Regions from separate parts of the Paramicrobacterium agarici genome, predicted to be linked through region 3. Evidence: riboswitches for the same ligand, from Rfam matches in the RefSeq annotation. Region 3 holds a riboswitch; each other region holds the start of a gene.
The links. A riboswitch is a leader RNA that binds a small molecule or an ion and turns the genes downstream of it on or off. The one in region 3 is predicted to bind thiamine pyrophosphate.
Positions count from the first base shown of each region.

Region 1 (10,310 bases), 240 kb from region 3:
CCGCTCGGTGGCGAATTCTCGCGGTGCTTCTCGTCGCGATCTTCATGTCGCTCATCAGCGTCAGCATCGTTAACGTGGCGCTGCCGTCGATCCAGAGCGGACTCGGAGCGTCACAATCCGACATTCAGTGGGTGCTCTCGGGCTACGCGCTGACGTTCGGGATCGTTCTGGTGGCGGCTGGTCGCGCAGGCGACGTCATGGGGCGCGGCGGAATCTTCATTGTCGGCGTGATCGTCTTCACAGCATCCTCGATCGCTGCCGGCCTTGCCCCGAACGCCGAGTGGCTCAATGTCGCCCGGTTTGTGCAGGGCATCGGCTCCGGGCTGCTGAATCCGCAGGGCGTCGGCATGATCCAGCACTATTTTCGCGGGGCGGAACGCGGTAAGGCGTTCGGTTATTTCGGCAGCGCCGTTGGCGTCTCAGTCGCCATCGGCCCCGTGCTCGGCGGTCTGCTTATCAACCTCGGCGGGCACGAGATCGGCTGGCGGCTGACGTTCCTCGTGAACGTCCCCGTCGGCATCGTCGCCGTCATTCTGGCGCTCCTCTGGTTTCCGCGGCCCTTGATCAGCCGCGGCCAGGCTGCACCGGTCGACGCGGAGGTGCCCGCGCGGCGCAGCCGCTCTATGGACATCGTCGGAGCCCTGCTTCTCGGTTTCGCCGTGCTGTCGCTGCTCTTTCCCTTTGTCGAGACGGGCGTGTCCGGCTTCATCTGGCTGCTGTTGCCGGCCGGCGTTCTGCTCGTCGCAGTATGGATCATGTGGGAGCGTCGCTACGCACGTCGCGGGCACAGTCCGATGGTTGATCTGAAGATCTTTGCAACCCGCAGCTTCGCCAACGGCACCGTGATCGTCACTCTCTACTTTCTCGGCATGACGAGCGTCTGGGTGCTGATTGCGCTCTACATGCAGGACGGACTCGGTCACTCAGCTTTCGAAGCGGGGCTCGTCGGCATTCCGTCGGCCATTCTCTCGGCATTCTCGGCGCACTGGGCAGGCAGCAGGGTCGCTCGTTACGGGCGAAAGATCGTTGTCGTCGGACTGCTCATCGCCCTGCTCGGCCTGGCATCGACGGTCGCCGTGGTGCTCTTGAACCAGATCGGGGCCGCAAGCGAGTGGTGGATGCTGCTGTCGCTGTCGTTCATCGGAACGGCTCAAGGCGTCGTGATCAGCCCTAACCAAACGCTGACACTCGCCGACGTGCCGTTGAACTATGCCGGAAGCTCCGGGGCCATCATGCAGACCGGTCAGAGGATCGGAACCTCGGTGGGCATCGCGGTGATCACCGCGGCGGTCTTCGCCTCACTTGCCTTTACGGAATGGCCAGTCGCCATGGCCATCGGCTTCGCGCTCATCGGCGTTGTCGTGATCGCCGCGCTCATCGTCGCGATTGCCGACCTGCGTTATCGTGCTCGGTCGCACGGCGCCACGTTCTGACCATCCGGGACTCGGGTGCGTGAGCCCAGCATCCTGCATCTCGCCACCGATTTCGCCGAGTACGCCTCCCGATTCCACGCACGGCTGCCAGTGGCGATAGTGTGGTCAACTGTCCAAAGCAGTCACTGTGACATCACGGAAGGACGAGGAGCCGCGGTCCGTTCCCGGCCCGGCGGACGAACATGAGCACCCTCGATTCCACCGAAGACCTGATCCGGCAGCTGAAGAAGAGCGCCAAGCGGCGCAAGCACGAGAAAAAGCACGGCACGGACTGGATCGTATTCAGCGTTGCCGCCGTTCTCGCGGTTGCCTTCGTCGTCTGGGGTTTCGTCACACCCGCAGGCCTCGGCACCGTGGCCGATGCGGCCCTCAACGGCACGATGAAGAACTTCGGCTGGCTGTTCGTGATCGCGGCGACGGTGTTCACCGTCTTCGTGATCGTGGTGGCCGCGAGCCGTTTCGGCGCCATTCCGCTCGGTAAAGACGGCGAGGGGCCGCAATTCAAGACCTCGTCATGGATCGCCATGATGTTCGCCACGGGAATGGGCATCGGGCTCATCTTCTATGGCGTGGGCGAACCGCTATTCTTCTACATGTCGCCGCCTCCCGGAACCGTCGACGGGCAGATTCCGCAGGCAGTCAGCACCGCCATGGGCACGACAATGTTCCACTGGACGCTCTATCCATGGGGAATGTACGCGATCGTCGGCCTCGGCATGGCCTACGGAACATACCGGCTCGGCCGCAGCCAGCTGTTCTCGTCGATGTTCACCTCGTTGTTCGGCCACAAGGTCGTGAATGGCTGGGGCGGCAGGGTCATCAACATCCTCGCCATCATCGCTACTCTCTTCGGTTCCGCGTGCTCCCTCGGTCTCGGAGCGCTCCAGATCGGCGGCGGCCTCGAATCGACCGGCATCATGCAGAACGTGGGCACGGGCCTGCTCGTGATCATCATCGCCGTGCTCACGGCGCTGTTCGTCGCTTCTGCCGTTTCGGGCATCGAGCGCGGCATTCAGTGGCTGTCGAACATCAACATGGTGCTCGCGATTCTGCTCGCGGTCATCGTCTTCATCGGCGGCCCGACGCTGTTCATTCTCAACGTCATTCCCGACACGATCGGCGCGTTCATCGGCGATCTTCCGCAGATGGCGTCGCGGACGCCGGCCAGCGATGCGCCTGCCGTCGCCGAGTGGATGTCGACGTGGACGATCTTCTACTGGGCTTGGTGGGTGTCATGGACGCCCTTCGTGGGGCTCTTCATCGCGCGCATCTCCCGCGGTCGCACCGTGCGCCAGTTCGTCACGGGTGTTCTGCTCGTGCCTTCGGCGATCTCGATCATCTGGTTCGCGATCTTCGGCGGCGGAGCAATCGGGCTGCAGGAACGTGCTGAAGCCGCGAATGACAAATCTCAGATGCTCGCGCAGATCGTCGACGGCGCGCCGAACATCGACTTCGACACTGTTCTGTTCGACTTCCTCGGCCAGATGCCTGTTCCCGACTGGATCACTGTCGTGCTGATGGTGATCGCGGTCATCCTCGTCGCGATCTTCTTCGTCACGGGAGCTGACTCGGCCTCAATCGTCATGGCAGGACTGTCAGAGAACGGAGCTGAGGAGCCGACGAAGAAGCTCACGCTGTTCTGGGGCGTCGCGACCGGTGCAGTCGCGGCCGTCATGCTGCTCGCCGGCGGAGATAATCCCGCCGAAGCGCTCAACGGCCTGAAGAACATTACGATCGTGTCCGCCGTGCCGTTCGTGATCGTCATGCTTCTGCTGTGCATCGCCCTGTGGAGAGACCTCTCGAAAGACCCGCTTGTGCTGCGTGGACAGCTTGCGCGACACGTTCTCGTCGAGAGCGTCTCGAGCGCCGTCGAAAAGCACGAGGGGGCGTTCGAGCTCACGACCTCAGAGGCCGAGGAGATCGAAGCGGACCTCGACGAAGCAGCGCGCCGGGAGGCCGCGAAGATCGACGACAGCAGAGGGCACGACGATGCCGCGGCCGCGAAGCGCGACGACGAACAGCCTGGCAGCGACGCGCGAGAGCAATGACTGCCCGCGCCCGTGGACGCGCCTCGGCGCTCCACGGCGCAGGCCGCGTGGCGTGCGATAGAAGAGCGTAGGAGGCGGACATCGTGAAGGCATCGGTCGTCGGAGTTCACCAGAGCGAGACACACTCATTCAGCAAGCCGACGGTCGGCGAGATCACGCTCGTCGAGGGAATCGGCGTGGCAGGCGATGCGCACTCTGGCACGACAGTGCAGCACCTTTCGCGAGTGAAGAAGAACGCGTCGACGCCGAACATGCGTCAAGTGCATCTGATGCATCGCGAACTCTTCGAACAGCTCGCGCGCGACGGATACAGCGTCGTGCCCGGTGACCTCGGCGAGAACATCACCACGAGCGGTGTCGACGTGCTCGCGCTTCCGGTCGGAACTCGGCTGATGATCGCCGACGCGGTGATCACCGTGACCGGATTGCGCAATCCGTGCTTTCAGATCAATGACTTTCAGCCGGGGCTGCTCAAGAAAGTGCTGTTCACGAACGACGACGGCGAGACCGTGCGGTTGTCGGGCGTCATGGGCATCGTCTCTCGCGGAGGAGTCGTTCGTTCCGGCGACGAGATCACCGTGACGCTGCCGCCCGAGCCGCACTATCCGCTCACGCCGGTCTGATCGGGGCACCGCGGAGCTGTTACTCCAGCCGGTCGCGAAGCGCCCGGGCTGCCCGGCCGACATTGTCGGCGTCGGTGACGGCGCGAACGACGACAATGCGCTGCGCTCCAGCTCCGACGACGCGGTCAAGGCGCGCGCCGCCGGTGATGCCTCCGATAGCGAACCACGGCTTCTGGGCGGACTCGGCAGCTCGCCGCACGGGATCGAGGCCGACAGCATCCCTGCCCGGCTTTGTGGGGGTTTCCCAGACCGGGCCGACGCAGAAGTAGTCAATGTCGGCGTCGTCGTCTGCCGCCTCAGCCTGCCCGACGGAGTGGGTTGAACGGCCGAGAATCACATCGGGCCCGAGTAGCGCACGGGCTTGCTCGCTCGAGAGATCACCCTGCCCCACGTGAAAGACGTCGGCGCCGACGAGAGCTGCAACGTCGGCTCGATCATTGACGGCGAAGAGCTTTCCATGCCGTCTGGCAGCCGCCGAGAGCACCTCGAGTGCTTCGATCTCATCGCGCGCCTCAAGTGATTTGTCGCGCAGCTGAATGACGTCGACCCCGTTGGCGTAGGCGGAGTCGAGAAACCGGGCGAGATCGCCGCGATCGCGACGAGCGTCGGTGCACACGTACAGCCGCGCCTTCTCGAGAGCACGCTGCCGTGCAGCTCGGACCGCGTCGTCGTGCAGGGTCACGGGTCGCAGATTCGTGGGCATGTGCCTAGAGTAGAGGAAGTTCGCGGGAGCCTCGTTGAGGCTGAGAGGGCCACGTGCCGACCGCCAGACCTGATGCGGATCATGCCGCCGGAGGGAGAAACGCACATGCATGCTGTCGTCGTCGGCGCGGGAATCATCGGTCTCGCGACCGCGTGGACACTCGCGGACCGCGGCTGGGCGGTCACGATCGTCGATCCACGCCCGGGGGAGGGCGCAAGCTACGCGGCGGCCGGAATGCTCGCCCCGGCCTCGGAGGTGGTCTGGGGACAATCACCGCTGCACCCGCTGATGCGGGCGTCGGCCGACCAGTACCCCGTGTTCGCGGAACGTCTCGCGGCGGCATCCGGTCACGATCTCGGGTACACGCAGACGGAGACGCTCGTGTGCGCCGCCGATGTCGCTGACATGGCGAGCCTGCGTGAGCTCAGTGCGCTGCAGCGCTCGCTCGGTGAGACCGTTGAACTCATCAGCGGCACGAGCGCGCGCACACTCGAGCCGGCGCTTGGCCCCGGAGTGTCCGCTGCCGTGCGCATCGGTGGCGATCATTCGATAGACCCTCGCCGAGTGACAGCGGCTCTCATCGCGCTCATGAGCGGCTCCATCGTGCGTCGCCATGCCGTGGCGCTCGTCTCGGACGGACGTCGCACCAGAGGGGTCGCGCTCGACAACGGGCAGAACATTCAGGCGGACCAGGTGGTCATCTGCGCGGGCGCTGACACCGGCTCCATCGAGGGGATGCCTGACGTGCCCGTGCGCCGCGTGTGGGGCGATGTCGTGCGCCTCAGCGCCCCGCAGCGACTTCAGCCGCTCGTGACGCGCACCATTCGCGCTCTTGTTCGAGGACGCGCCGTCTACCTTGTGCCGCGAACCGACGGGAGCCTCGTGCTCGGAGCAACGACGCGAGAAGACGAACTCGCCGGAATCAGCGCCGGGGGAGTGCACCAGCTGCTGCGCGACATCGAGCAGGTCGTGCCTGGCGTACTCGAGTGTGAGATCACCGACGTCACCGCTCGCGCGCGGCCGGGATCGCCCGACGACCTGCCGCTGATCGGACGCGTCGACGACGGATGCGTCGTCTCGACGGGGTACTTCCGGCACGGCATCCTGCTCGCGCCTCTCGGAGCCCGGCTGACGGCTGACCTCGCGGCGGGCGAGGCCGGGGATGCCGAGACTCTGAGCATTGTCGCCTCGGATCGATTTGCTCCAGCCACGCGAAAGGAAGAACGAGTATGAGCACGAACGTGAACGGCATCACGGTGAACGGTGCCCCGCACAGCATCGAGAACGGCACGACGCTCGTCGAGATCGTCGCCGATCTCACAGGTCGGGACCTCGGCCAGGACGGAACGCCCGCGGACGGCGCGAGTCTCGGCGTCGCCGCCGCCGTCGACGGCACCGTCGTTCCGCGCAGCCGCTGGTCCGCGCACGTTCTCGAGAGCGGGCAGACCATCGACATCGTCACAGCGGTGCAGGGAGGCTGACATGACCCTCGACACGGCACGGACCAGCGCGATGACAGCATCCGATCCTCTGCAGATCGACGGGGTGACTCTCTCGTCGCGGCTCATCATGGGCACGGGAGGAGCGACATCGCTCACGTCTCTTGAAGACGCGCTCATCGCCTCGGGTACCGAACTCACGACCGTCGCAATCCGCCGTTTCGACGCTGCATCGCAGACGAGTGTCTTCGCGCTGCTCGAACGACTCGGCATCCGCGTGCTGCCGAACACGGCGGGCTGCTACACCGCTCGCGATGCTGTGCTCACGGCGCAGCTCGCGCGCGAGGCGCTCGGAACCTCGTGGGTCAAGCTCGAGGTGATCGCCGACGAAGAGACGCTGCTGCCCGACCCCGTCGAGCTGTTCTCTGCCGCCGAGCAGCTCGTGCTCGACGGATTCACGGTCTTCGCCTACACGAACGACGACCCTGCGCTTGCCAAGAGACTCGAAGGTGCGGGCGTCGCCGCAGTGATGCCCGCCGGCTCGCCGATCGGCAGTGGGCTCGGCATCCTCAATGCGCACAACATCGAGACCATCGTCGAGCGAGCGACGGTGCCCATCGTGCTCGACGCCGGGATCGGAACCGCGTCGGATGCTGCGCTCGCGATGGAGCTCGGATGCGACGCGGTTCTGCTGGCCAGCGCTGTCACCCGTGCGCACGATGCCCCCGCGATGGCGCGGGCGATGCGCCTTGCCGTGGATGCCGGTCGTACCGCGCGCGCTGCCGGGCGCATTCCCAAGCGGTCGCTCGCGCGCGCCTCATCGCCCTTCGAGGGCATGGTGACGCGACGTCCGTCTGAGGCCGACCTGTGACGCGGCTCGCCGCCGATGCAGCGGGGACGGGCGCGCTCCCGCCGCTCGTCGAGCCGCATCCCACGCTGACGCGCCGGGAGATCGAACGCTATTCGCGGCACCTCGCGCTTCCTGAACTCGGCAGCGTGGGGCAGCGGCGACTGCGCAACGCCTCGGTGCTGGTCATCGGCGCCGGCGGTCTCGGCGCGCCGATCCTGCACTATCTCGCGGCGGCGGGCATCGGTGCGATCACGGTGATCGATGACGACGTCGTCGAAGCATCCAACCTTCAAAGGCAAGTGCTGCACCGCGAGGCCGATGTCGGGCGGCGCAAGGTCGATTCGGCACGCGATGCTCTGCTGCGCCTGGACCCGACCATGACGGTGACAGCGTTGAATGATCGGCTGTCGGCGGACAACGCACGTGAGCTGTTCTCTCGGCACGATCTCGTTCTCGACGGGGCAGACAACTTTGCCACGCGGTACCTCGCGAACGACGCGGCCGAGCTGACGGGCACCCCGCTGATCTGGGGCACCATCATTCGGTTCGCGGGGCAGGTGAGCACCTTCTGGCCGGGAAAAGGGCCGATGCTTCGCGATCTGTTTCCCGACGTTCCCGCAGCCGATTCGGTGCCGAACTGCGCCGAGGGCGGTGTTCTCGGGGTGCTCTGCGGCACGGTTGGGTCCGCCATGGCGACCGAGGCGATCAAGCTCATCTGCGGGATCGGCGCTCCGCTTGTCGGGCGGCTCCTGCGCTATGACGCTCTCACCGCCGACTACTCCACCTTGCAGTTCACGGTGGATCCGCAGCGCCCCATCGTCGCAGATCTTCGGGAGGCCGAGGAGGCATGCTCGGCTCTGTCCGGGGGTGCAAACATCAAAGGGACGGATGCCGGGGAGCCTGACGTGGGCACTGACGACCTGAGCACTGACGACCTGAGCACTGACGACCTGAGCACTGTCGACGTGGCCTCGCTCGCGGTGCGGCTCGACGCAGCATCCGAAATTCACGACCTGCTCGCCGTTGTCGACGTGCGTGACGACTGGGAGCGCGAGCTGTCGGCGATTCCCGGGTCTATGCACGTTCCGCTCGAGCGCATTGAGCGCGAGGGCTGGAGCGCGGTTTCAGATGTATGCGACGGCGCCAGCGAAATGGTGCTCTACTGCAAGAGCGGTGTGCGCTCGGCGCGAGCACGTGACCGGCTCGCTGCAGAGTCACCGGATCAGGTCACCGTGCGTTCGCTGGCCGGGGGAATCGACGCGTGGGAGCGGGGCCGTGGCACCCGCTGACGTCGCCGGACGTCACCCATGCATGTCGCGCATCTCGACACTGCACAGCCGACACTGCACAGCTCGACCCTGCACGTCTCGACACTGTCGGCCCAGTGCCATAGCGTGAAGAGGGTTCAGCGCGCCAAGAGCGACGGCGGCGGAGCTGACACCGACAACGTGAAGGAGAAGCGGTGATGACCGAAGTTGTGATGTTCCACCACGTGCTCGGCCGTACAGACGCGATCGAGTCGATCGCCGAGACTCTCAGAAACTCGGGGCACGTCATTCATGTGCCCGACCTCTTCGACGGCCGCACGTTCGACTCGATCGACGACGGAATCGCTTTCGCTCAATCCGTCGGTTCCGACGAGCTTCTGGCCCGTGCCCGGGCCGAGGTGCAGAGCCTTCCCGAAGATATCGTGTACATCGGGTTCTCGATGGGCAGCGCTTTCGCGCAGAACCTCGTGCAGACTCGACCTGGAGCGCGCGGCGGAGTTCTCGTGTACGGCTGCGTCGATCCCGACGCCTTCGGGCCGTGGCCAGACAACGTTCCGGTGCACATCCACGCGATGGAGTCCGACCCGTTCTTCGTGGGTGACGACGAAGCGGCGGCGAAGGCTCTCGACGCCGCGCACGAGAAAGTGAGTCTGTTTCTGTATCCCGGTGACGGCCATCTCTTTCTTGAACGCAGTCACAGCGACTACGACGACGAGGCCGCCGAGCTCGCGATGAGTCGCATCGATTCGTTTCTGACGTCGCTCGACATGCGCGACGGGGACTGATTTCTCGCACACGGGCACCGATATCGTTGGTGCATGGGTGAAGCGGATGCTGTCAGCGCGGTGGCTTCGCTGCGGAACCAGCTGACAGACATTGCCCGAGAACTGTCGGACGCCCAGGTTCCCACAGAGCCGCTCGCCGATTATGTGCCCCCGCGCAGGGTCGCCCTCGTGTTCCGCCGTGACTCACGACTCGTCGAGACCGCCCGCGTGTGGCGGCTCGGAGTGCTTCTCATCGATACCGGCGCTGGGCTCTACGCCGCCGGTGAGACGACGCGAGCCGTCGAACCGGGATGGCCGCAGCATCAGGCCACGTCCATGGAGATTCGCCGAGAGTATCGCGGCGCCGCGCTACGCGGTGGCTTCGCGACAGGAACGACGATCAACATCACAGCGACGCCGATCGACGTGACCGAAGAAGGACTGACGGATGCTGCCGGCCCGGTGTTCCTTCGCGAGGGCGTCATTCGGGTGCGATGGTCTGCGCACGTCGGGGACGACGCGGCGATGCCGATTGACGCCTATCTCACCGAGCGAATAGAGCTTCTGCGGCATCCTCCCGAGGGCGCGTGAAAAGATAAGAGCATGCTCGCAGCATCAGATGTCACGATCCGCCCCCTCGCCGTCGACGACGAAGCAGAGGCGCAGGCGGCGCACAAAGCGCTGGCCGCAGACGGCTTCTCGTTTCTTCTCGAGCAGGTCGAGGGGCAGTCGTGGCACGATTACGTGCAGCGTCTTGCCGAGATCGAACGCGGCGAGCGACTGGCGCCGGGGCGCGTGCCCGCTGCGTTCCTCGTCGCCGAAGTCGACGGGCGCATCGCCGGACGCGTGTCGGTGCGCTTCGAGCTGAATGACTACCTTGCCGACGTCGGCGGTCACATCGGGTACGGCGTTGTACCCCGATTCCGCCGGCGCGGGGTGGCCTCAGCGCTGTTGCGCCGCGGACTGCACGAGCTTGCCGCTCGGGGCACGGAACGCGCGCTCATCACGTGCGACGACGACAACGTTGCCTCGAAAGGCGTCATCGCGCGCGCGGGCGGCGTTCGCGATGCGCGACGTCCGCGAGCCGTACGCGACGGCGAGGCCAAGCTGCGCTTCTTCGTGCCTGCGGTGCTGTGACGACGCCCCGAGAGGCAGGCCGCGTGATCGTGAGCGACGAGCAGC
Region 1 covers NZ_PDJE01000001.1:2,720,741-2,731,050, reverse strand. The annotation lists gene ATJ78_RS13365 (MFS transporter) at 1-1,433, shown strand, start outside; gene ATJ78_RS13360 (BCCT family transporter) at 1,616-3,481, shown strand; gene ATJ78_RS13355 (MOSC domain-containing protein) at 3,562-4,104, shown strand; gene thiE (thiamine phosphate synthase) at 4,124-4,807, opposite strand; TPP riboswitch at 4,820-4,920, shown strand; gene thiO (glycine oxidase ThiO) at 4,913-6,040, shown strand; gene thiS (sulfur carrier protein ThiS) at 6,037-6,288, shown strand; gene ATJ78_RS13335 (thiazole synthase) at 6,290-7,117, shown strand; gene moeB (molybdopterin-synthase adenylyltransferase MoeB) at 7,114-8,385, shown strand; gene ATJ78_RS13325 (dienelactone hydrolase family protein) at 8,562-9,149, shown strand; gene ATJ78_RS13320 (hypothetical protein) at 9,183-9,719, shown strand; gene ATJ78_RS13315 (GNAT family N-acetyltransferase) at 9,732-10,265, shown strand; gene ATJ78_RS13310 (NUDIX hydrolase) at 10,262-10,310, shown strand, end outside.
Region 1: it holds a riboswitch for thiamine pyrophosphate, as region 3 does, so the genes downstream of both, thiO (glycine oxidase ThiO) here and ATJ78_RS12185 (ECF transporter S component) in region 3, are expected to answer to the same signal.

Region 2 (10,310 bases), 290 kb from region 3:
TCAGTTGCTGAGAATCGAGGAGGAGCTGGGCGAGGCCGCCGTCTACGCGGGCCGTTCTGCCTTCCCGCGCTTCAGCGCGTAGTACCCGAAAACGCTCCCGGTGCCGCGCTTGAGCGCAGCGCCGGGAGCGTTTCGCATTTCAGCAGGAGGATTCCATGGCACGACGGCCCGGGAACGCGCGTCGCACCTCGTCGCGCCGCTCGCACGACGACACCGTCGTCGTCGAGCAATCCGAGCGAGGACGCTGGGTTGGCGGCATCCATTTTTCGGGCTTCTCGCTCATGATGATGGTTCTGCTCGTGCTCGGCGTCGTCGTGCTCGCTCCCAACCTCAAAGCGCTTGTCGAGCAGCGCCAGCAGATCGCAGATCTTCGGCAGCAGGTCGCGAAGCAGAAAGACGACGTTGAAGACCTGCGGCAGGAGCGCGAGCGGTGGGAAGACCCCACCTATGTGCAGACGCAGGCGCGGGAACGGTTCTTCTATGTGAGCCCGGGCGAGATCAGCTTCATTGTGATCAACGACCTCGACGAGACGTTCCTGCCCGACACGACAGATCCCATCAGCGAGGACCTCACGACAACCGACGTCGACTGGGCGTCATCGATGCTGACGTCGATTCTGACGTCGGCGTTCACTCCTGTGGCCGACGATGATGATGAACCGACGCCGAGCTCCACGCCGACTCCCACCCCCACCGAGAAGAAGTGACAGCGTGACAACACCACCCTTCGACCCCGTTTCTGACGCCGACATCGCCATCGTGTCCGCGCAGCTCGGACGCCCTGCGCGTGACGTCGTCGGCATTTCGGCGCGCTGCGTGTGCGGCGGGCCAACGGTCGTCTCGACGAGCCCCCGGCTGTCTGACGGGACTCCCTTCCCGACGTTCTACTATCTGTGCCACCCCGGAGCGACAGCCGCCGTGAGTGAACTCGAGGCGAACCATGTCATGGCCGAGTTCACGCAGCAGCTTGAGGACGACGAGCAGCTGCGCGAGGCGTATAGAAGTGCCCATGTCGCTTACCTTGCCGATCGTGAGAGCATGGGGAACGTGCCGGAGATCGACGGGGTTTCCGCTGGCGGAATGCCGACGCGCGTGAAGTGTCTTCACGCTCTCGTCGCCCATTCGCTAGCGGCCGGCCCCGGCGTCAACCCGATCGGAGACAGAGCTCTGGAACGAGCGTCATGGTCGCCGGAGGTCTGCACCTGCACGTTCGACGAGGTGACGGAAGAGAGCTGAGAATGACCCAGCGCCCACGTGTTCGCGACCGGGTTCGCGCCAAGCGTCTGCTGCAGCGCGCCGTCGCAATTGTGGCGACGGCGGGAGCGATGACCGTGCTGAGTGCGACACCGGCGGCCGCGTTCGCCGGGGATCGCACCAGCCAGTACTGGCTCGACAGCGGATACGGCATTCAAGAGGCGTGGAAGACGACGAAGGGCAAGGGAGCCGTCATCGCCGTCATGGACACGGGAATCGGCAAGGGCCCGGCGGACTTCGCCGGTGTCACGGGCGGAATCGACGTGTCCGGGGTCGGATCGCCGGATGGGCGGACGCCTCTGGGAAGCGAAGAAGAGCGCAACCACGGCAGCTGGGTTGCCTCTCTCGCTGCGGGCCGCGGCGACGGCTCTGAAAACGAGCCTCTCGGAGTCGCGCCCGAAGCGACGTTGCTCTCGATCTCGATCGGATTTCCGTCGAGCGGCGCCACGGTGCCCTTCATCGACCAGGTCTCCGAGGGAATTCACTGGGCCGTGGACAACGGCGCGGACGTCATCAACATGTCATTCTCGACGAACACGAAAGAGTGGGATCCGTCGTGGGACGAAGCCTTCAAATACGCCCACGACAACGACGTGATCATTGTCGCGGCAGCGGGAAACCGTGGCAGCGGCACCGAGATGGTCGGTGCTCCGGCGACGATTCCCGGGGTGCTCACGGTTGCCGGTGTCGATAAATCGACGAAAGTCAGCGAGGGTGCATCGACCGAGGGCATCACGATCGGTGTTTCGGCGCCGAGTGAGGAACTGACCGGTGTCTCGGCCGACGGTACACGCGTGCAGTGGGCAGGGACCAGTGGAGCGGCACCGATCGTGGCGGGCATGGTCGCGCTGCTGCGTTCGGCGTATCCCGACATGGACGCGAACAACATCATCAACCGACTCATCAAGACGGCGCATCCGACGGAGTACCAGGGAGACGAGGTTCCCTCGTCTGACTACGGATACGGCCTTGCGAACGTCGGCGACGCCATCAACAAAGACGTCGAAACCGTCGATGCGAACCCGATGGGTAGTCTCGAGAAGTGGATCACCGTCAACAGGCGAGCGGAGGCCGAGAACGTCGAACCGCCCGTCGATACCACGAAGGTGAAGGCGCTGCCGCCGATTGAAAAGTCGAACCCGTCGGTGAATCCCTTCCTTCCCACGGCTGACACGATTCGGTACGTGAGTGTTCCTGCAGCCCTGCTTCTCGGCGCTGGTACACTGATAACGCTTGGTGCCATAGGCGCTACCCGGCATGCCAAACGGGTGGCACGCAAGAAGTAGTACGCTCGTTTGCTGTATCTGCGATTCAGTAGGAGATTATTTCACCGTGCCCAAGATTCTCGTCGTCGGCGGAGGCTACGCCGGCTTTTACACCGCATGGAAGCTCGAGAAGCACCTGCGTGCAGGAGAGGCAGAGGTCACCGTTGTTGACCCCCGTCCCTACATGACGTACCAGCCGTTCCTTCCCGAGATCGTTGCAGGCTCGATTGAGCCGCGCCACGCGATCGTTCCGCTTCGACGCCATCTCAAGCGCACCGAGGTCATCACCGCGAAGGTGACGTACATCGACCACGCCGCGAAGAAGGCGACGATCACGCCCGACGTCGGCGAGCCGTACGACTTCGAGTACGACCACGTCGTCGTCACCGGTGGCGCTGTGTCGCGCACCTTCCCGATTCCGGGACTTGCGGATCAGGGCATCGGCCTCAAGACGGTCGAAGAGGCTGTCGCCATTCGCGACAGCATGCTCGACAACTTTGCGAAGGCATCGCACTTGCCTCCTGGCCCCGAACGCGACAGGCTTCTCACGTTCGTCGTGGTCGGCGGTGGTTTCGCGGGCATTGAGGTGTTTGCAGAGATGCGCTCATTCGCGAGTGCACTGCTCAAGTTCTACCCGCAGATCGAGTTTGATGACGTCAGCTTCCACCTCGTCGAGGCCATGGGTCGCATCATGCCCGAGGTCTCGCTCGAGACGAGTCATTGGGTGCTCAAGGACCTCGCCAAGCGCGGCGCTCTTGTGCACCTCGACACGCAGTTCGCGTCGTGTGTCGACGGAAACATCGAGCTGTCAACCGGCGAGAAGTTCGAGTCAGACGTCATCGTCTGGACGGCGGGCGTCATGGCGACACCGCAGATCGTGCGTCACACCGACCTTCCGATCGAGGAGCGCGGCCGCGTCGTCACGCGCGCAGATCTGCGCGTCGGAACCGATGACGAGCCCATCGAGGGTGCGTGGGCAGCGGGTGACGTCTCGCGCGTTCCCGATCTGACCGGCGGAGGTGTCGGCGGCTACTGCGTTCCGAACGCACAGCACGCCGTGCGCCAGGGCAAGCTCCTTGCAAAGAACCTTGTCGCCGTGCTGCGCGGCGAGCAGCCGAAGGACTACATTCACAAGAACCTTGGTGCCGTCGCCGGTCTCGGACTCGGAACCGGCGTCTTCCAGTCGGGCAAGATCGCAATCAAGGGCTTCCCCGCATGGGTCATGCACCGGGGCTACCACGGGCTGGCGATGCCGACGTGGGAGCGCAAGTTCCGCGTGTTCTGGGGCTGGTGGAACAACTTCTTCCTCGGCCGCGACATCGCATCGCTCTCGGCGCTGCAGCACCCCCGTGCGGCCTTCGAGGAGTTCGCCGCACGTCCCAAGCCTCCGGCTCCGGCTGAAGACAAGCCCGAGAACAGTTCGGACGAGAAAGCCGTCGAGAAGAAGGCTGACAAGCCGGTGACGAAGAGCGCCGATAAGGCTCCGGCCAAGAAGGCGCCCGCGAAGAGCACAGCTGCGAAGAAGCCCGCTGCCAAGAAGCCGGCCGCGAAGAAGCCGGCGGCGTCGAAGGAAGCCGAGAAGGACTCCGCAGACAACGTCGCGTAGTCGAACGCGCAGCGCATGAAGGACCTGTCCCATACGGGCAGGTCCTTCTCGCAATTCCACTGCCTGGTGACGGCAATGAGGTGTGCCAGTTTCCCGTAATGTAGGGGAGCGGCCCCTATAGCCCAACAGGCAGAGGCAGGCGACTTAAAATCGCTTCAGTCTGGGTTCGAATCCCAGTGGGGGCACACCTCGCCGCGTTCTAGACTGAACAGATGCCCGAGATGAGCGATGCTGAGTTCACGCGGCTCTACGGCGAGTGGGCGGCTCGCACCCCCGCAGATGCTGGAGCCTTCTTCGCCGAATACTCGGGGACCTGGTGGGTCGCCGGTGGATGGTCGATCGAGGCGTACACCGGGGTCCCTCGCCCGCACGAAGACATGGACATCGGCGTGCTCAGGGCTGAGTTTGCCGAACTTCGACGGCACCTCCGCGGCCGCCTCGACGCGTGGACGCCGACGTACGGCACACTCACGCCGCTGCTTCCCGACGACAGGCCGGATGCCGCTGCAGACGACGTGCTCCCCGAAGGATGCGCGCAGCTCTGGACACGTGCTGATGCGGCGTCGCGCTGGGAATTCGACATTCTGCTGTCTCCGGGCGACGCGCAGACCTGGGTGTACAAGCGCGACCCTGTTGTGCGGATGCCGATGAGCGACGCCCTCTGGGAACGCGACGGCGTGCACTATCTGCGCCCCGAGATCCAACTGCTGTACAAGGCAAAGGGCGACCGCGCGAAGGACCGAGACGATCTTGCCGCGGTGATGCCGCGGCTGAGCGATGAACGGCGGTCATGGCTCGTCGACGCGCTCGCTCGCACTGCCCCGCAGCATCCATGGCTCGAGCTGCTTGACGAGCGATAGCGGCCCTGCGGCGGACAGACCCGAATGGCACCACGCGCGGTGGGCTGCGCGCTCAGCGCACGGTTGCGGCGACGAACTCGAGCGGCTCGGCGAAGAAGCGCAGCTCGTGCTCGGCCGAGATGCGGAACGCTCGCCACATCCGCTCGCGAGTCGCAGCGTCGACTTCAGCGGCGCAGCGCGTGACGACCTCGATCGCCCGTGTGCTCGCGTCGGCGAACGCCGGGTCTTCATAGGTGCGCAGCCACGGCAGGTATGGCGTGTCTGGGGCAGCGGCGGGCAGCATCCGGGTTCCGACATCGACGTAAATCCAGTAGCAGGGCAGCAGAGCAGCGATAAGCACGGCGTATGAATCGCGGGCGGCGGTCGCGGCAAGATGATCGGTGTACGCGACGGTCGCCGCTGCCTTCGCTGCAGTGTCGACGACAGACAGATCGCCGAGAAAGTGCGCATGGACGGCAGTCTCACCGGCGAGGGCATTGAGCGCTCCAGACGCCCAGAACTGCTGCTCGTCGACCGTCGGGGCAAGCGTGCTCGCCGCCGCCAGCATGCGAGAGTAGTCGCGCAGGTACAAGGTGTCTTGCACCAGGTAATGGCGGAAGGCGTCCCCTTCGAGCGTGCCATCGGTCAGCCCAGTGATGAAGCGGAGATCGTCGATGGCGCCGCGCACATCGGCGATTCCCGACCACCATTTCTCGGCAATCTGCGGTGGGGTGAGCGGTGCCGCCGCACGCCGCCAGAGCTCAGCGAAGTGGTCGACGGGACCGTTTCCGGAGCCCACGTTCAAGCGCGATCCATGACGGATGCTGTCGGCAAGCCAGCTCTTCGCCCGCTCGAGCGAGCTTGCCCATTCGGTGGTCTGCGCGAACAGCGTCGCGATCGCGGACGAGAGCGAACAGCCTGTGCCATGTGTGTTCGTCGTGTGGATGCGGGCGGTCGTGAACTCCGCGATGACACCCGACGCCGACACCAGAGCATCGCGGACAGCGTCGCCCCCAGCATGGCCGCCTTTCGCGAGCACGAGGGTGTCGAATCGTTCGGCGACGCGGGCAGCCTGAGCGAGAACCTCGGGCCACGCGCGAACGACTGGCTCGCCCGCGAGCACGGCGAGCTCGGGAACATTCGGCGTAACGAGGTCGGCGTGCCGCAGCATCCGGGCAAGCGCCTCCTCGGCCGAACGGTCAAGCAACCGGTCGCCGCTCGTGGCGACCATAACAGGATCGACCACGACCGCGGGAACCGGCGTGCGCTCAAGCCAGGCATCGACGACGTCGACGTTCTCGGCGCACGCGAGCATGCCGATCTTGACCGCGTCAATCTGAACGTCGTCGCTGACAGCATCCAGCTGCTCTGCGAGAAATTCCGGCGGGGGAGTGTGTACGGCTCGCACGCCGTGCGTGTTCTGGGCGACAAGCGCGGTGACGACGGCCATGCCGTAGCCGCCGTGCGCGGCGATGGATTTGAGGTCGGCCTGAATACCGGCGCCTCCGGACGGGTCGGTTCCGGCAATGCTGAGCACTCGCGGAATCGCCGGCGGCTGATTGCCGGTCGATGGTGCAATGTCCCCGGTGGAGCGCGGTGACGGAGAGGTGGATACACGTGTTTCTGGCGTGCGCGACATTCGCGACATCCCTTCGCTAGTACGAGCTAGATCAGGTTCGACGGGTGTGTTCTCAGCCCATGGCGGGCACCCCGTGTCACTGGTGACGGCCACTCTACCTGATGGTTGTCACGCGTCTGCATAACATCGCGTGACCGCGACGTCGAGCGGAAAATCGATCGGGAAGTCCCCGAACAGGCCCCGCCCTGCGGCCTCAGCCGCGTCGCGCACCGCGTCGGCCACGAAGTCGGCTGACTGCTCGGGTGCGTGGATCACGAGCTCGTCGTGCAGAAAGTACACGAGGTGCGGATGCTGGTCGCCGTCGACGAGAGAGAAGAGGCGATGCCGCAGCTCGGCCATCCAGCACAGCGCCCACTCGGCGGCCGTGCCCTGCGCGACGAAGTTACGCGTGAAGCGGCCCCAATCGCGAGCTGCGCCGCGCGCAGCACGCTCTTGTGCCGGCGTTGCCGACACTTGGGCTCCTGCTCGTACAGCGGCGCTCCAGGAGTCGGGCGGAAGCGGTGAGCTGCGGCCCAGCCAGGTCGTCACCTGCTCGCCGCGCTCTCCCGCTCGAGCAGCCGCCTCGACGAGCCCCGTCGCCCGGGGGTATGCCCGCACGAGCCGGGGCATGAGCCGCGCGCTTTCGCCGGTCGTGGCTCCGTAGAGCGCCCCGAGCATGGCGACCTTCGCGTGGTCCCTCGTGTCGACCGTTCCGGCGTCGACGAGCCCCTGATAGAGGTCTTTTCCGTGACCGGCAGCGGCCATCGCGGTGTCACTGGCCATGGCCGCGACGATGCGTGGTTCGAGTTGTGCGGCGTCGGCGATCACGAATGTCCAGCCGTCGTCGGCGATGACGGCCGGACGAATCTGCGTGGGCAGCTGAAGGGCGCCGCCTCCGTCTGTCGCCCACCGCCCTGTGACGACACCGGCGACGACGTATTCGGGGCGGAACCGCCCGTCGCGTACCCATTCGTCGAGCCACGCCCAGCCGTTGGCAGTCATGAGCCGCGAGAGCGACTTGTACCGCAGCAGCGGCTCGACGGCGGGATGATCGTGGCGTTGCAGCTCCCATTTGCTCGTCGAGTCCACGGGGATGCTGGCGGCGCGCAGTGCCCGCAGCAACTCGGTGTGCGAGTCGGGATTGAGCGACGGGGCACCAAGCGCGACGCGAATGCCGTTTGCGAGCTCTTCGAGCACGACGGGGCGACCGCCGAAGACCGGGCGAGGCCCGAGTGCTTCCCTGAGAATGCGCTCGTGCACGTCGCGGCGCCACGGCAGTCCGTCATGGCGAATCTCGCACGCGATCATCGCTCCGCACGACTCCGCGGCGAGCAAACGACGGAGACGACTCGGAGCGCGCGATGCTGCGACCGCTTCGCACTGACGCTGAAGCTCGGCGACGGCGTCGGGGCGCTCGCCGGGCTCCGCGAGGTCGGCGAAACCCGTCAGCGAGCCGTCATCGCCGGAGGAGGTCCAGGCAGCATCCCACGAATCTGCAGGCAGGGACGACAGGCCACCGTCCGGTGTCTCTGTCGACCGGCGAAGGATGCTGCGGCACAGCGCAAGATCGTGGCTGCGACCGAGACGCACGCCGCTGTCGATCAGCCGTGGGTACAGTTCAGCGGTGTGGGCGAACACCCAGCGGACCCCGGTGGCGTCGCGGTCTCGCAGCACCTCGAGGGCGGCATCCCACGAGACATCGCGTTCACCCGTTGGATGCCCTCGTTCATCGGCATCGACCAGGTGAAGCCCCCGGCGGTCGGCTGAGGGCTCGATCACGACGTACACGTGTCTATTCTGCTCGCACCCGCTGACACGGTGTGTCGTGTGAGGATGGAGAGATGAGAGAGATCGCCGTCACAGATCTAGCTGCCCGTGCGCAGCAGGGCACAGCCGCCATCGTCGACGTTCGCGAAGCCGACGAATGGCAGGCCGGACACGTCGAGGGCGCGGTGCATATTCCGATGTCGCAGTTCATGGAACGCGAAAGCGAACTTCCCGACGCCGAAGAGCTTCACATCATGTGCCACTCGGGCGGGCGCAGCGCGCGCGTCACGCAATACCTCGAGCAGCGTGGCATCGATGCTGTCAATGTCGATGGTGGCATTGCGGCGTGGCAGCAGGCCGGCCTGCCCATCGTTACCGGCTGACGCTAGGACGAGGAGCCAGCGAGCATCGGCTGGACATAGCGCTTCCACAGCCACACTGAGATTCCCAGGGCTGCGAAGGCGAACACGAGCGCCAGCGCCGCGAGGATGTTGCCGGTCGCGCGCCAGTTTTCGATGCTCGGTCCCAGCATGACGAACAGCGCGGTCAAGATCGCGAGCACCGAGCCGAGCCACAGCGGACGCGACCAGGCGAAGATCGCTCGACCGCTGAGCCTGCCCAACGGCACCATCATGATCGCAGCAGAGCCGATGCCGACGAGCGCTGTGATGTTCGCCGTCTCGATCAGCAGCTGTGTGAAGAAGCCGCCGCCCTGCGGCACGAGCGAGGCCAAAAGCCACGCGAACACGCCCACGAGAAACACGGCGCCGATGCGTGAGAGGGCGAGTCGGGCGAGAACGGGCCGTGACAGAACGGTCGGAACACGAACCGTGGTGACCAATGCGAACAAGAGCGCTGGGTTCAGATCGAGAATGCGCGACGCGAGCACCGCCGCGACGACAACGAGCAGCCACCGCGGGTTCATGCGCACTTCGGTGAACCCGCATTGCCAGGCGTGCGAGAGGATGCGGGGAAGCCACGCCGCTGCAGCGTTGATGATCGCCGCGGCGATGACGGCTGCGATCAGGAGCCTCAGATAGGCGGGACGTCCGTCGACCGGGTTGGCGAAGATGGTGATAGCGCCTGCGGCGACGATGCCGATGACGATCATGGCGACGCGTCCAGGAGCCGCGAGCAGCGGTGCCTTGTCGAATTCGTGCGGAGACCGGTTGCGTCCGGCAAAGACCACGGCCGAGCCCGCGGCGCGCCTGCGCGCGAGGGTGCCAGCCAGCATCCGTGCGGGAATCAGAATGAGAGCGATCGTGAGGGCCGCAAGCAAGAGCGCGCGGAACCAGCCCGCCAGCGCATCGACGCCGATCGCCGGTGGCAGCGATTCGGTGAATGGGGTCGCGTGATTCCAGGGTCCGGGGCGGTTCGGGGGCGCCGCGGGCGGAGCCGCCTCGCTCGTGTGCTCGTCGTCGCTTTCGGAGGGCTCCGGCTCTTTTTCGGTGGGCGAGGAAGACTCGTCGTCTGGAGTGTTCGTGTCGCGGCCCGGCTCGTCGGACGGCGAGTTCTTGGGCGGATCGGACGGTGACGAGGTGCTGCCGAACGTCACAGAAACCGGTGTGCCGTCACCGCTGGAGTTGCCCGCTGCATCCTGCGTGATCGCCACGATGTTCTGCGTGCCCGATTTTCGCACCTCGGGAGCCGTGCACGACCACGTCCCTGAGGAGGGAACGGTGACTTTGCACAGCGACTGCGAACCGGCGAACACGGTGACGGTCGAGCCAGGCTCGGCGCGCCCCGAAATCGTGGCGCCAGAGACCGGGATCGCCGCTCCCGCGGACGGAGAGGTGATGGTCGGTGGCTTCGGAGCCGTGAGGTCAACCGTGATGGGAACCGAAGCGCTGCTCGGGGACGTGACGGTTGTGCCGTTCCAGGTGTTGGTTTGCGTCACGACAGCCGGAGCGTGCGAGTACTCGCGATTAATGGGAATTGACCATTGCCCGTTCACTCCGGCT
Region 2 covers NZ_PDJE01000001.1:2,777,264-2,787,573, reverse strand. The annotation lists gene eno (phosphopyruvate hydratase) at 1-82, shown strand, start outside; gene ATJ78_RS13670 (FtsB family cell division protein) at 156-707, shown strand; gene ATJ78_RS13665 (DUF501 domain-containing protein) at 712-1,236, shown strand; gene ATJ78_RS13660 (S8 family peptidase) at 1,239-2,540, shown strand; gene ATJ78_RS13655 (NAD(P)/FAD-dependent oxidoreductase) at 2,587-4,125, shown strand; tRNA gene ATJ78_RS13650 (tRNA-Leu) at 4,237-4,310, shown strand; gene ATJ78_RS15905 (nucleotidyltransferase domain-containing protein) at 4,338-4,985, shown strand; gene thiD (bifunctional hydroxymethylpyrimidine kinase/phosphomethylpyrimidine kinase) at 5,038-6,603, opposite strand; TPP riboswitch at 6,595-6,687, opposite strand; gene ATJ78_RS13635 (bifunctional 3'-5' exonuclease/DNA polymerase) at 6,712-8,370, opposite strand; gene ATJ78_RS13630 (rhodanese-like domain-containing protein) at 8,424-8,732, shown strand; gene ATJ78_RS13625 (Ig-like domain-containing protein) at 8,735-10,310, opposite strand, start outside.
Region 2: it holds a riboswitch for thiamine pyrophosphate, as region 3 does, so the genes downstream of both, thiD (bifunctional hydroxymethylpyrimidine kinase/phosphomethylpyrimidine kinase) here and ATJ78_RS12185 (ECF transporter S component) in region 3, are expected to answer to the same signal.

Region 3 (10,310 bases):
ACGAACTGTCGCAGTGTTCCCGACCGCCCCGTACGCCACTTGCGAGCTGATCACGACGGCATCGACAGGGCGCCTGTCCATCTCCCAGCCGCTCGTGAGTACGGTGACGTCACTCATGCGGTTTCCGCGCCGCCGCTTCCTGCAGGCCAGTAGTGGCTGTCGGGAAGGGCTCGGGCGCCGAAAATCGCCTGTCCGACGCGAACCGTCGTCGCGCCCTCGTCGATCGCCGCCTCGAAGTCTCCCGACATGCCCATCGAGAGCTTGTCAGGACGCATGCCGCCAGGCGCGGTTTCGCACACGCGATCACGCAGCGATCGCAGCATCCGAAAGCACTCGCGAACGCGCGCTTCGTCTGCGCTGAAGATCGCGAGGGTCATGAAACCGACGATGTTGAGGCGATCGAACGGGGGCAGCTGTGCGACGAACTGCTCGACGTCGTCTGGCTGGAGACCGAACTTGCTCTCTTCGCCCGACGTGTTGACCTGCACGTAGACGTCGAGCGTGCGGTCTTCGATCTCGAGGCGCCTCTGCAGCGCCTCGGCGGTCTTGATCTGGTCGAGCGCGTGAAACTCGGAGGCGAAACGCGCGACGTCCTTCGCCTTGTTCGTCTGCAGGTGCCCGATGACGGCCCACTCGAGTCCCGCGATATCCGCGAGGTTCTCTGATTTGCGCAGAGCCTCTTGAACCTTGTTCTCGCCGAGCAGCGTCGCTCCCGCGTCGATCGCGAGTCGCAGCCGCTCTTCGGGAACGGTCTTACTCACCGGCAGCAGACGCACGCTCTGCGGATCGCGCCCGGCACGCTGCGCCGCAGCATCCATTCGCTCGCGGATATCGCGAATGTTTGCGGCGAACTGCTCTGTGGTCTCGGCCGTCGGATATGCGGAGCCGACGGTATCCGGCTGATCGGTCACGTGCGCGCTCACTTTTCTGGCCCGAATGGTTGAGTGCCCCCGGCAGGATTCGAACCTGCGACCAAGAGATTAGAAGGCTCCTGCTCTATCCCCTGAGCTACGGAGGCATGTGTTTTTCAGGATACCGCAGGCTCCAGCACATGCGGAATCTACGCTCGCTTACTCCCCCGCGCGGGCCCGTCGAGGCCGCTACTCGATAATCTCGCCCGACTCGTACGCCTGCTCCGCTTCGGCCTCGCTCATGACGAACAGTCCTCGCGCACCATGTGAGGTGTCGGCAAGCGCCTGAACCCAGTGGCGATTCATGGGCCCGACGTCTGAGCTGCCGACGTAGAACTCGATCGGAAGCGTCGGCGAGACCCAGATGGTGGTGCGGCCCGAGCCCTGGTCGGGTGGATAGACCCAGCTCACGGGAAAGCTCTCTTCGCGGCGAAGCTTTGAGGCGATCACGACTTTCAGGTGTGCGATGGTTCTATCGTCGAACTCGTACCGTTGAGCATCGCTGTACCTGATGTATCCCATACATGAAGCATGCACCCAAGGTGGGGCGAATGCCAAGCTTTGGCAACGACGTTTCGCGCGCCGGCCCGCGAGAACCGGCGGGGGCTCGCCGCCCGAGGGGACGCGGAGCGCAGACACTCCCATGCGGAGCGGACTCGCCGCAACGCGCACACATTTGGGGTGAGTAACGGGACTCGAACCCGCGACATCCGCGACCACAACGCGGCGCTCTACCAGCTGAGCTATACCCACCATGAGCGGTTCTTCACGCAGTCGTGAAGAACAGCAACCACACGATTGTATTACACGTTTTGAGTGGTTTGTGACAGCACCGACTCCGCGGCCGCTTTCGCCTCGTCTGACGTCGGTCCCGGCTCGGGCACGAACACGATCTTGCGGTAGTACTGCAGCTCGCGAATCGATTCGAGAATGTCGGCCAGTGCACGGTGTCCGCCCTCTTTCTTGGGGGCGTTGAAGTACGCGCGCGGGAACCACCGGCGCGAGAGCTCTTTGACCGAGGAGACGTCGACATTGCGGTAATGCAGGTGTGCATCGAGTTGCGGCATGTAACGTGCGAGGAACGCGCGATCGGTGCCGATCGTGTTGCCGGCGAGAGGCGCTTTGCGCTCGTCGGGAATGTGGCTCTTCACGTAGTCGAGCACGCGCTGCTCTGCGTCTGCGAGACTCACGCCGTTCGAGAGCTCCTCGAGCAGTCCAGATGTCCGGTGCATCTCGGTGACGAACTCGTTCATGTTCTCCAGCGCGGACGCGCCCGGTTTAATCACGATGTCGAGTCCGTCGTCGACAATGTTCAAGTCGAAGTCCGTAATCACGACCGCGACCTCGACCAGTTCATCGACGGAGACGTCGAGGCCGGTCATCTCGCAGTCGATCCACACCAAATGGTCGCTGAGGTTGCTCATACGCTCCATGCTATCCGGCGCCCGCGACGCCCGCGTTCGAGCCTGTCGCCGCCTAGGCTGGATTTCACGCGAGAGACAGACGAGGTGGCCGTGTACGAGATGAGTGAAGACGAGTTCGAAGAGCTTGTCAGCGACGAGTTCGATCAGCTCCCCGACGACATGCTCTCAGGACTCGACAACGTCGCGATCTTCATCGAGGACCTTCCCGAAGACGGCTCGATGACGCTGCTCGGTCTTTACCATGGCGTTGCACTCACAGAACGGGGACAGTACGGGTTCGGAGAGCTTCCCGACACGATCAGCATCTACAGGCTGCCGCTGCTGTCCATCGTGAACAGCGAGCAGGAGCTTCGAGATCAGGTTCACGTCACGCTCGTGCATGAGATCGCTCACTTCTACGGCATCGATGATGACGAGTTGCATCGCCTCGGCTGGGCGTAGCGGCGCGCGCGCTATCTCGCGTTAGCCTCGAAGCACACGCGAGCTGGAGGGCGCACATGCGAGTATTACGGGCATTCGGAATTGCCATCGGTGCGCTCGTGATCCTCGCCGTCGGCCTCTACGCCCCGGCGACGCTGCTCGCCCCTCTGCCCAACGCGACAATGGCCGAGCGCGACGTGACGGAGTCGACGGATGGCACGCCGCCTGCGCTGCCCGATGCTGGGGCGAGTGCGATCGCCGAATCCGCTGAGGGGCCGGTCATCGCGCGGGCGGGCGAATCAGAACCTGTACCGATGGCGGGCATCGCCAAGGTCGTCACGGCGCTGGTTGTGCTCGACGCCCATCCGATGAGCGCTGACGAGGAAGGCGAGACGGTTCCGATCACCTCGCGGGACTTTCTGCGATACAACGACTACCGGGATGCTGGGGCACGCGTCGTCACGGTGTACACGGACGACACGTGGTCTCAGCGCGCCATGCTGCAGGCGGTGCTACTCGGTTCAAGCAACAATCACGCCGACACGCTCGCGGCGTGGGCGTTCGGCTCTGTCGACGCATACGTCAACGAGGCTGCGAAGTGGCTCGCGCAACATGAGCTCACCGACACGACGGTCGTCGACGCGACGGGGCTGTCGCCCGACGACGTATCGACAGCATCCGATCTCTCGCGGCTTGCCGCGCTCGCCATGGCGAATCCCGTGATACCCACGGTGCTCGAGCAGGACGTGAGCGGCATTGCCGAGGTGCGCGGTGTCGAAAACACAACGTCGTACATGGCCGAGCGCAATGTCACGGGCATCTCGCGCAGCTTCACCACTCAGGCCGGAATCTGCCTGCTGTTCGCGGCGACGGTGCCCGTCGACGACACGACGTACACGTTCTACGGCGCGATGGTGCGCATGCCTGACTGGGACTCGCTCGATGCCTCGATGTCTGCGCTCATGGACAGCGCAGAGAAGGGAGTCCACACGGGACCCGTGCTTCCGGAAGGCACTCCCGTCGCGACGTTCACCACGCCGTGGGGCGCGACTGCCGACGGCGTGATCGGTTCATCGGCAGCGGTGACGCGCTGGGTTGGCGCGTCACCGGTCGTGCACGTCACGACAAACGGATTCGCCCTCGCCACCGAGGGTGACATCGTTGCAACGGCTTCCGTCTCTGAGGGCGCCTCGACATCGGACATTCCCGTCAAGATCGACAAGACCGTGCACGCTCCCGACGTTCTGTGGCGGCTCTCGCACCCGATTGAGCTCATTCCAGCATTCGTCGATCAGATCTTCGGCGGCTGACTCAGCGATCCGACCAGAGCACAAGGTCTGCCGAGGCCACCGGGTCATGCTTGGCGATGAATTCGTCCACCTGCTCAGACCACTCGTCCCAGTGATCGTCGAACCCTCCCCTGTCTCGTTCCAGAGCTCGCCGCTTGCGTGTGTGCGGCTCTCCGTCGAGCCAGACATTCAGATGGCTCAATGGAGCATTGCCGCGTGTGAGCACGCCGCAGCCTTCGATCAGGAGAGCACGGTCGGGCCCCACCTCGTGCCACTCGGCGAGATGCCCCGCATGCCAGTCATAGCGCTGCCAGTGACCCCGCACTCCCCTGCTCAGCGGACCGAGCAGGTGCTGCTCGACATGCTCGCCCGCTCGCGCGAGTCCGCCCCACCCGGGATAGATGTCGTCCATGCGCACGAGCACGGGAGGCTCACCCGGCCAGAAGGCGACCACCGCGTCGGCGGTCGACGACTTGCCGGCTCCGGAGGGTCCGTCGATCAGCAGAATCGGGTGCTGCGTGGGCAGCCGCAGTGCCGCCGCGGCGATCGCGCGGGCGTTCTGCACGATGCGGATCGGTATCTCAGGCAAGAACGAAGCTCCAGGTCCCCACGGCGAGCGCGCTGGAGACGGCGGCCGCGGCGATCAGCACGCCGATGCCGACGAGCACGACCTCCGCCGTGCCAAACCGGGACTCGCGTGCCCACGTACGAGGGGTCGACGAGCCGAATCCCTTCGCTTCCATCGCCGTCGCGAGCTTGCTGCCCCGGCGAATAGCAAGAACCAGGAGGGCGAAAGCCTGCGCGGCGAACCGTCGAATCGGCTGTGAATCTGCGACGCCGCGTGCGCGACGCGCGCGGCCCATCGCTCGCCAATCGTCGATGAACAGTCCGATCATGCGCATCCCCGCGAGAGCGCCGAGAACGAACCGCGCCGGGAGCTTCAGCACCTGGGACAGTCCGTCGGCGAGTTCGGTCGGATCAGTCGTCGCCATGAGCACGACACCGGGAATGCCGATGGCGAGCACGCGAAGCATGATGGCGACGCCCAGCATCAGCGATCCCTCGCTGATCGTCGCAATGCCGAATCCGGCCAGTTGCGCACCCGCGTCTTCTCCGTATAGAACCGTCGTGATCGCTGCGAAGGGGGCTGCGAACCAGACGGGGGCCGTCCGGATCCAGAATGAGCGTGCGCTGAGGCCGGCGAACCCGACGAGCGCGAGCGTGAGCACGAGGGCGACCGCTGCCGAGACGATATCGACAGACAGCAGAAGCGTGACACTGATCACGAGCGCGGCGATGAGCTTGGCAACGGGATTGATGCGCGCCGCGAGCGACGGCGCGAGCGGCACGGTCTCGGCACTCATCGCAGAACTCCCTCGGGGCTGCCGAGACGAATCGTCGCGTCGGCGAGGGCGTCGACGAGCGGGCCGTCGTGCGTCACAGCGACGACGCACGCTCCTTCGTCGACGAGTCCTCGAAGCAGCAGCACGAGCTCGCGCCAGGTCGTCGCGTCCTGCCCGAACGTCGGCTCATCGAGAACGAGCATGCGCGGGCGAGAGGCGAGCACCGTCGCGACCGAGAGGCGCCGCTTCTCGCCCCCTGAGAGCGTGAACGGATTGGCATCGGCGACGCGAGCGAGCCGTAGCCGTTCAAGCAGCTCGTCCGTCCGCCGTCTCACCTCGCTGTCGCTGAGCCGAAGCGCCCGCGGCCCGACGGCGAGCTCGTCTCTGACTCGCCCGGTCAGAAATTGATGTTCGGGCTGCTGAAAAACCGTCCCGATGCGCGTGAGCAGCTCTCGAGACCGCCACCGGTGCGGCTGCGTAGCGGCGCCGTCCCTGAGTTCTGGCATCGCCTCGAGACGTCCTGCCGCCGGCGGCAGGAGGCCTGCTGCGGTGAGCGCAAGCGTGCTCTTTCCCGCTCCGTTGACGCCGACGACGGCCGTGGTCGTCCCGGCGTTGAGATCAAACGTGAGATCGGACGCCGCGATGACGGGGCGCTTCTGCGCAAACGGCACCCGGCCGACGGCGAGCTCTTCGCTCCGCATCAGAAGCGCACCGGGTTCGCGCTCCGGCGGCGCACCGACAGCCGGCGGGTGATCTGGCGTCCAGATGCCCCTCTCCGCGAGGCGCGCTCCCTGCCTTGACAGGACCTCGCGCGTCGGCCCGTCAGCGAGCAGTCCTCCGCCGGGCTCGAGCACGACGGTTCGCGTCACGACGTCCTGCCATACAGCGACGCGGTGCTCGACGACGACGAGAGTCATTCCCGTCTCTCGCGCGACGTGTGCGACGACATCGCGCACCTCGCGCACGCCGTCGGGATCGAGATTGGCCGTGGGCTCGTCGAGCAGCAGCAGTCGCGGCCGCATGGCCAGAATGCCCGCCAGCACGAGCCGCTGCACCTGACCGCCCGACAGCTGAGACGTTGGGTGGTCGAGCGCAAGGTCGAGCCCGACCGCATCCAGTGCCCACCGAACTCGGCGCCAGATTTCGTCGCGGGGAATGCCGAGGTTCTCGCATGCGAAGGCGATGTCGTCTCCCACGCGCGCCATGACGATCTGACTGTCGGGGTCTTGGAGTACGAGACCGACGACACCGCGCGCATCAGCCGGGTGTCGCCCATCGACGGCGATGCTGCCCGCCTGGTCTCCGTCTTCGTCTCCCCCGAGAACTCCCGCGAGTCCGTGCAGGAGCGTGGACTTTCCTGCACCGGATGCTCCGAGCAGAAGCACGCTCTCGCCTGGCTCGATCGTCAGGTCGATGTTATGCACTGCCAGTCGATCGCGACCTGCGTGGGTCCACCCCCATTCGCGCAGTCGAACGTGGGCGCCCGCCATCAGGATGCCTTCCGGCGCACCTCGCGGCCGGCGGCGAAGCGGCTCAGCGCGCCGGCCGAGGCGAGTCCTCTCATTGCCGCCCACGACAGCAATCCCGCGATCACGACTCCGGAGACCGCTGCGCTCACGTAATAGACGACTTTGAACTGCGGAGCGAGCACGGCGTAGTCCGTGAACGTCGTGTCAAGAAATGCCATGGCGATTCCGGCGCCGAAGCCCGCCAGCAGCGCGACATACACACGGTAGTTCCCGTACAGGAAGAGTGCGAACACGATTTCGGCGCCGAGTCCTTGAACAAGTCCCCAGATGAGCGTCGAGAACCCCCACTGATTGCCGACCAGCGCGGAGACCGTCGCGGCGACGACCTCGGCAAACAGCGCGGCGCCGGGCTTGCGGATGATCAGTCCGCCGAGCACGCCGGCGAACAGCCACCCGCCGCCGAGAAGCGCACTGAGTCCAGGCGTAACCGCGAGCGGCAGACTGAGCGGCCCGTATGCGATGTTCCAGAATAAGAAGACGACACCGGACGCGACGCCGATGACGCTCGCGACGACGATATCGACCACGCGCCAGCGAAGCGTGCGGTGGGTGGACCCGAGGACTGGTTTGGTTGTCTGCACGTACGTGCCCCTTTCGCAGGTGAATTGGGCACGGGTTATGAGAATGTCACTCCCTGCGCTGGCATGACCCAGATCAGGTTCGACGGTCGAAAGTTGAGAACTTTCCTCTCAGCCCGGCTCACCGGACTCCCGTGTTAACTGCCAGTGTAGCCTCTCGCGGCGGCCGTCTGGCGGCGAACTACTTTTTGAGCGCCTTGATGATTCCCTTGAGAGCCGTGCCTGCGACGCACACGAGGGGAACCCCGACCGCGAGCAGCGAAATCAGGTTGGGCTCGAAGCGCACCGTGTCGCCCGTGCGGATATAGGCGCCGACGGGCATGCTCATGCCTCCGCCACCGCCTCCGCCACCCTGTGCCCCTGCGCTCTTCTCTGAGGAGAGGCCGCCGGTCGCGTCTCCCTCTCCGGCGCCGAACCCGTATGAGGCGAGTGCAACGGGCACGATCTTCACTCCGTCGACGTCGACGACGTCTCCGTACACCGTCGTGACACCGACCGACTTGAACTTGTCTGCGAGATCCAACGCTACGTTTCCCATGTGCCAACGCTACCCCGCAATCGTCCGCTTGCCCAGGGTAAGCCGCACTCAGGTTGCGCGCTGCCCAGGATGGCGGGTTCCGCCAGCGGTCGACGGCCGGGGCGAGAGAAGGGATGCTGCCGTAACGGCGTCGGCGCCGAATCGTCCTCTGAGAGCATCCACCGTGTTCTCAGCATCTCGCCACTCTTCGTCGGGGTCCCACAGACTCATCGACGGTGCTCCATCGGTAAGCCGTTCTGCGCGCACTCCGATGAGGCGCACCGGTCTGCCGCTCACCTGCAGTTCGCGGAACAGCTCGAGGCTCGATTCGTAGAGCCGTCTGGCCACGTTCGTGGGTTCGGGGAGCCTGCGGGAACGGTTGAGCGTCGTGAAGTCGCTGTAACGCAGCTTGAGAGCGACTCCTTCAGCCGCGACGCCGCCTGCCCGCAGTCGCGCCCCCACTCTGTCGCTCAGTCGCAGAAGCTCACGTTCCAGCAGAGCCTCGTCTGTCACGTCTTCGTGGAACGTGACCTCGTGGCCGACGCTCTTCTCGACGCGTTCGGTCACCACGCTTCGCGGGTCTTGCCCCGACGCGAGAGCGTGCAGACGCTCGGCCGTGGCCATACCGAGGGCCGAGCGCAAAACGGAAGGGGGAACCTCGGCCACGTCAGCGACGGTGCGCAGTCCGAGCCTCAGCAGAGCCTCCTCCGTCTTTCCGCCGACGCCGGCCAGAGCCCGGATCGGGAGTGGATGCAGAAAATCAAGCGTCTGTGCGGGCGGTACGACGAGAAGGCCGTCGGGCTTTGCCATGCCCGAGGCGAGCTTTGCGATGAACTTCGTCCCCGCAGCGCCGACAGAGCACGTCAGCCCCGTCTCATCGGCGACGCGGCGCCGAATCAGCCGAGCTATCGCCGCGGGACGTCCGAGCAGGCGGCGAGCGCCCCGCACATCGAGAAACGCCTCATCGATGCTCAGACGCTCGACGGTCGGAGTGATGTCGTCGAAGATGCTCATGACGCGTGCCGAGTAGTCGCGATAGAGGTCGTGGCGCGGTGGCAGCACGATCGCCTTCGGGCACAGCTGAAGGGCACGCGCCATCGGCATCGCCGAGCCGACACCGTATGCTCGCGCCTCGTACGTCGCCGTTGTCACAACAGACCGCCCCTCGCGACCGCCGACGATCACGGGCAGCCCGCGCAGCTCCGGATGATCGAGCAGCTCGACCGACGCGAAGAACGCGTCGAGGTCGACGTGCAGAATGGTCGCACCTGAATCGTCGACGTCGTCGCCTGAGACGCGGCGGGCGCGACCGTCTTGACGTGACATGGTGCCATTCTCCCCCACGTGGCTGACAGCGTGTCAGACCAACGCGATGACGAGCGGATGCAACCACGCTCGGAACGCCTCCGCGTCGTCGCGGAGACTCTCGCTCACGACGATCGTGTCCGGCGCGGCCACCCACGCGCCCGAGTCCGACAGCGGCAGAACCGCCAGGTCGAGACGGAACGACGTCGCTTGCCTGCGCAATTCGAACTGGCGCTTCTGAACCATTCCATACACATCGGCGAGCGGATGGTCGCGCGTCTCGACGGCCTTCAGGTATTCGTAGCGACGGATGCGCGCCCACTCCATCGCAGTGTCGTATCCGCGGTAGACCGCCTCCTGCAGTTCGAGCGCCCGATCAAATGCGGCGAAGTGCGGAGGGAGCACTTCGCTGATGAACGGGCGCGTCTCGAGCGGCACGATTGCCGCCCACCAGCCGCGCCATTGGGTGATGAGCTGCCCGGTATCGATGCCGGACGTATCGATCCTGCCGACATCGGGAGTGCCCCGTGGCAGCTCGGGCGCGCAGTCGTCGCTGAGGCCGGCGAGGTCTCTCAGGGCAAGCGCCAGCAAGAGGTCCCACGGACAGTCCTCCGTGACCTGCCAGCGAATCGTGCCCTCGACGAGCATGACTACATAATAGGTCGCCGCATGCGCGGGCGCCAGGGTACGAGAACGGCGGCAGCGCCGGTCTCAAGAACCAGCCGCTGCCGCCGTTGATCGAGTCCTACTCTGCCGCGCGTTCGAGAATGAGCTCGCGCACTCGAGCGGCGTCCGCCTGACCGCGCATGGCCTTCATGACCGCGCCGATGATCGCGCCGGCAGCCTGCACCTTGCCGTCCTTGATCTTCTGCATCACGTCGGGCTGAGCAGCAAGCGCCTCGTCGATCGCGGCAATCAGCGCTCCATCGTCAGAGACGACGGCGAGTCCGCGCTTCTCGACGACGTCGCTCGGTGTGCCCTCGCCGTCGATGAC
Region 3 covers NZ_PDJE01000001.1:2,482,444-2,492,753, forward strand. The annotation lists gene ATJ78_RS12130 (PfkB family carbohydrate kinase) at 1-117, opposite strand, end outside; gene ATJ78_RS12135 (YggS family pyridoxal phosphate-dependent enzyme) at 114-911, opposite strand; tRNA gene ATJ78_RS12140 (tRNA-Arg) at 946-1,018, opposite strand; gene ATJ78_RS12145 (DUF7882 family protein) at 1,101-1,433, opposite strand; tRNA gene ATJ78_RS12150 (tRNA-His) at 1,589-1,664, opposite strand; gene orn (oligoribonuclease) at 1,715-2,335, opposite strand; gene ATJ78_RS12160 (metallopeptidase family protein) at 2,435-2,776, shown strand; gene ATJ78_RS12165 (D-alanyl-D-alanine carboxypeptidase family protein) at 2,833-4,065, shown strand; gene ATJ78_RS12170 (nucleoside/nucleotide kinase family protein) at 4,067-4,633, opposite strand; gene ATJ78_RS12175 (energy-coupling factor transporter transmembrane component T family protein) at 4,626-5,408, opposite strand; gene ATJ78_RS12180 (ABC transporter ATP-binding protein) at 5,405-6,811, opposite strand; gene ATJ78_RS12185 (ECF transporter S component) at 6,877-7,497, opposite strand; TPP riboswitch at 7,531-7,640, opposite strand; gene ATJ78_RS12190 (spore germination protein GerW family protein) at 7,676-8,032, opposite strand; gene dinB (DNA polymerase IV) at 8,081-9,337, opposite strand; gene ATJ78_RS12200 (hypothetical protein) at 9,371-9,964, opposite strand; gene gatB (Asp-tRNA(Asn)/Glu-tRNA(Gln) amidotransferase subunit GatB) at 10,062-10,310, opposite strand, start outside.